Regions from separate parts of the Marinobacter nauticus ATCC 49840 genome, predicted to be linked through region 2. Evidence: riboswitches for the same ligand, from Rfam matches in the RefSeq annotation. Region 2 holds a riboswitch; the other holds the start of a gene.
The links. Region 2 has a riboswitch for cobalamin ahead of MARHY_RS01040 (TonB-dependent receptor domain-containing protein). Riboswitches for the same ligand answer to the same signal wherever they lie in the genome.
Positions count from the first base shown of each region.

Region 1: it holds a riboswitch for cobalamin, as region 2 does, so the genes downstream of both, MARHY_RS18110 (ribonucleoside-diphosphate reductase subunit alpha) here and MARHY_RS01040 (TonB-dependent receptor domain-containing protein) in region 2, are expected to answer to the same signal.

Region 1 is NC_017067.1:3,933,903-3,936,297, reverse strand. Features, by position in the region: gene MARHY_RS18115 (DUF3047 domain-containing protein) at 1-335, opposite strand, end outside; cobalamin riboswitch at 480-676, shown strand; gene MARHY_RS18110 (ribonucleoside-diphosphate reductase subunit alpha) at 808-2,395, shown strand, end outside.
Region 2 is NC_017067.1:238,367-240,761, reverse strand. Features, by position in the region: gene MARHY_RS01040 (TonB-dependent receptor domain-containing protein) at 1-1,112, opposite strand, end outside; cobalamin riboswitch at 1,270-1,466, opposite strand; gene cobD (threonine-phosphate decarboxylase CobD) at 1,501-2,395, opposite strand, start outside.

The DNA.
Region 1 (2,395 bases), 290 kb from region 2:
AACTCAAAGGCGACGTAGATGCGGGCAGGGTAGTCATCACCGGACTTTTCGCGGGCGTTGCCGGCTTCGTAGATGTTCGACACCTTCCAGCGCCATGACAGCGTGAGCGAGTCGCCGGGCACCAGCTCAACACGGGCAATCAGCCCGGAAGCGCTGGCGTCTGCGTCGGCACGGACCACCTGCTGGCCGTCGTCCGTGTCCAGGGTGTAGCGGGTGTGTGTCTCGATGTTCGGAAAGGTCAGGGGCTCCCAGCCGTCCTCCAGTGAGGTCATGGTGGAGAACCGGGTTAGCCGGTCTGTGTCTGCCCACACCGGGCTGGCGGCGAGACCGAGCATCAGGGTACTGGCCAAAAGCAGTGAAATTCTCACATTCATTCCTCAAATCCGGTGGTCTGGAGATGGACAGGCTCTGTTGCAAAAAGTGCCTTGTCTTGGCGTATTCGGCCCTATATAGTGATCGGGTCCTTGGTTAACTACCATATATTGTGATCAAACTCTGATCATCTTGATCACAGGGTAGTCGGGAATCCGGTGAGAATCCGGAACTGACGCGCAGCGGTATTGGGGAACGAGCGTGGCAAGATGACACTGGCGCAAGCCGGGAAGTCGCCACGTTAGGCAGAGCTGAAAGGTTCACGCCCCTGAGTCCGAAGACCTGCCAGGGATCAGAAGCCCCCCATGGGTTTCTGGACTGCACCTTCGCGATTCAAGGGTGAGCAGATTGGTCAGGCCTGCCCGTATTCGGGGCAAGGTGTGCCACTGCGTTCGCGAGGGTGAAACGGAACCAACGCGAATTCAGGAGAGCACCATGACAGCCACTGTCATTGCCGAACCCCCGGCCCCCGCGACCGATACCCAATCCCTGCAAGTTATCAAACGAAACGGCACCCTGGTGAGTTTCAACCCGGCCAAGATCAGTGTGGCGGTAACCAAAGCCTTCCTGGCGGTGGAAGGGGACCAGGCAGCCGGTTCCGCCCGCATCAACGACGCCGTGCACCGGGTTACCGAACAGGTAGTGCAGGCCATCAGCCGCCGCCTCAAAGCCGGTGGCAAGGTGCACATCGAAGACATCCAGGACCAGGTGGAACTGGCCCTGATGCGGGCCGAAGAGCAGAAAGTGGCCCGGGCCTACGTGCTGTACCGTGAAGAACACGCCCGCCAGCGCGCCGTGGACGAGCCGGTGGAAGCGCACCCGCACCTGACCGTGAAAAAAACCGATGGCAGCATCGCCCCGCTGGATCTGGGCCTGATGAAGCAGCAGGTGGAACAGGCGGCCACCGGCCTGGACGGTATTGACGGCGATTCGCTGGTGGAAGATGCCCTGCGCAACCTTTACGACGGCATTGAAGAGACTGAAGTCCTGTCTGCCCTGATCATGACCGCCCGGGGCCGCATTGAACGGGAACCCGACTACAGCGCCGTAACCGCCCGCCTGCTGCTGGAACAGCTCCGCCTGGAAACAGCGGAAGCCCTGGACCTGCCCCGCAGTCTTCCGCTGGCAGAGATTTATCCACAGGCCCTGAGCGCCTTTGTTCACGCCGGTATCCGCTACGAACTGCTGGACGAAGCCCTGGCGGCCTTTGATCTGGAACGCCTTGGCAACGCCCTGAAACCGCAGCGCGATCTCCAGTTCGGCTTCCTGGGCCTGCAAACCCTGTACGACCGTTACTTCCTGCACTGGAACAAGGCCCGCCTGGAACTGCCCCAGGTCTTCTTTATGCGGGTGGCCATGGGCCTGGCGCTGCGTGAGGACGACCCCAACGCCCGCGCCATCGAATTCTATGAGCTGCTGTCCAGTTTCGATTACATGGCCAGCACGCCCACCCTGTTCAACAGCGGCACCCGGCATTCCCAGCTGTCGTCCTGCTACCTGACCACGGTGGGCGACGACCTGGAGGGCATTTACGGGGCCATTCGCGATAACGCCCTGCTGTCCAAATGGGCCGGTGGTCTGGGCAACGACTGGACGCCGGTGCGGGCCCTGGGCTCCCACATCAAGGGCACCAACGGCCAGAGCCAGGGCGTGGTGCCGTTCCTGAAAGTGGTCAACGACACCGCCGTGGCGGTGAACCAGGGCGGCAAGCGCAAGGGCGCGGTCTGTGCCTATCTGGAAAGCTGGCACCTGGATATCGAAGAGTTCCTGGAACTGCGCAAGAACACCGGCGATGAGCGCCGCCGTACCCACGACATGAACACCGCCAACTGGGTGCCGGATCTGCTGATCGAACGCATGCGCGAAGACCGCGACTGGACCCTGTTCTCCCCCAGCGATGTGCCAGACCTGCACGACCTGTACGGCAACGCCTTCCGTGAGCGCTACCAGCACTACGAAGCCCTGGCCGAGCAAGGCAAGATCAAGCTGTTCAAGAAAATTCCGGCCAAACAGCTGTGGCGCA
Region 2 (2,395 bases):
TCATTTTTGCCGTAGGCTTCGTTGTCGTCACCGCGAACACTCAGTTGAAGGTCGGTTGGGCCGAAGTTCAGGCGCAACTGGCTGTACAGGGCGGTGTTGGTGCGGCTGGTCTCAGCGTAATTGGTGGTACCGCTGACTTCGTCAGTCATTAACTCTGCCCCTACCACCAGCTCATGGACATTCCAGGTAAAGGTATTGTCCCAACGCGCTGCCCGTGAGCGGGTATTGAAGGTGCTATTGAATGTGGGCGTAACGTTGTCGGTTTCGTCCCGGGATTCAGAGAACTGAAGTGAATGACGCCAGTAGTCACTCACCGGGGTTTCCAGCCCGAAGCCGATGGTGCGAATCATGAAATCAATTTCGCCGCCTTCGTATTCGGTGTTGCCCTCGCTTTGCACCATCACAAGGCTGGCTTCTCCGCCGGAGTCCAGCTCATGGACGACACGTCCGATACCGGCGGTGTTGCGGAAGCCCCGGTCGTCACCATCGGTGATCACTGCTGTACCGTCGGTTTCTTTATGCAAACCACTCAGGCTGAAACGGGTATTTCCAGCGCGGGCAGCAACACCGGCACTGCCTTTCTGAGTGTTGAAACTGCCTGCACCGGCTTCTACCCAACCTGCCGGCGTGTCTTCCGGGTCCAGCGTAAAAGCCTGCACAACGCCACCGACAGCATCGGAACCGTAAAGTGAGCTCCGGGCGCCACGGACAATTTCCACCCGCTCAATCAGTTCAACGGGAAAGTACTGCCAGGAGGGACCACCGGATGTGGCCGAACGCAGGCGCACACCATCAACCAGCAGCAGCGTGGAGTCGTTGGCCGTGCCGCGGGTGTAGACACTGGTGGTTTTTCCGAAGGAACCGTTGCCGGTCACGTTGATGCCGGGTTGTCCTCGCAGCAGCTGGCTGAATTCTGAGGGGCTTTGCTCGCGGATGGTTTCTTCGTCTATAACCGTGACCGATGACAGGCTTTCACCCGCAGTCAGAGGCCCAAGGGTGGCGGTAACGACAATCGGTTCCAGCTTGCGTTCATCCGACGCTTCATCGGCGGCAACAGCAGGCAACGCCAGTGGCAACAACATCAGGACGGGAAGGGCTTTGGCAGTACTCATAGCTTCACTCACGTTTCACCGCACGCACCCGTACGGTCGATCAATTAACTGCGGAGGAAGACAGACTGCTCAGACGGGGGTGGAGGGCATGTCAGTAAATGCGAGCCAGGTTCACCCACCGCCGTCGCCCTCCGCAACGTCTGGTGTCCGGAACCCAAGGTTCCGCCTTTCAGGCCGGTCTCCGGGCTTACAGGCGGAGCCTGTGCTCCGGGGCAACCACCTTCCCATGCCATTGGCACAGTGGCGTACTGGGTTGCCTTTCACCTGATTACCGTTGCGGGGGCAGCGCCGGAATGTCACCGGCTTCCCGTTTCACTGCAGGCACTCCTCCGGACTATCGCCAGCCTGGACAAAATGCATACAGCACCTGAAATCGCGGGCAAGACTATCAACCAGGGTGGGGGTGGTCAATGAGATATGTTAATTCAGACAACGCACCCTCCAGCCGTTGCCAACCGGTTTCATCCGGCGGCAAACCGAAGCGCAGGGCTACGGGTGCGTCAAAACGCCTGACCAGAATGCCGCGGCAAGCCATCTGATCAGCAATGTCCGCTGCGCGGGGATGTTGAACCGTTCTGAAGAGCAGAGTGCCGGTGGGGGACGACAACCCATATTGTCTGAGCAGGCCGTCCATGCGCAGCCTGGCCGTTTGCAGGCTGGCACGAGCCTCCACCTGCCAGGCTCTATCCTGCAGCGCCCTGGCCATCAGGTACCGGGCCGGACCGCTGACCGTCCAGGGACCAAGTTCGTTCGACATCTCGCGCGCCAGACCAGGGTCGGCCAGGACCGCGCCGGCACGGAGACCGGCCAGCCCGAAAAACTTGCCCAGTGAGCGCAACACGATCAGCCCCGGAGCGCCCGCCCACGGGTCCAGGCCGAAGCCCGGCTCGCCCTCAATAAACGCCTGATCCAGCACCAGCCAGCCATCACGCTCGTGCAGCCGCTCGTGCCAAAACCGTAAACGGACAGGATCCATCAGCTTCCCGGTCGGATTATTCGGCTGTATCCAGACCACCACATCCACAGAATCCAGCCACGCCAGCTCCGCTTGCATAGTCGCCTGTTCAGGAATCGCCACCACGTCGAAACCCGCTCGCCGCCAGGCATGACCATGCTCACGATAACCGGGCATGGGCACGGCCACCCGACCGAAACCATGCTTACGGGCACGAATCGCTGGCAGGGCCATGATCGCCGCCTGGGAGCCTGCCACAGGCAGGCAGCAGGCACACTCCGGTGCCCCGGCCCAGATACGGATAATCTCTTCCAGCCCATCCTCCGGC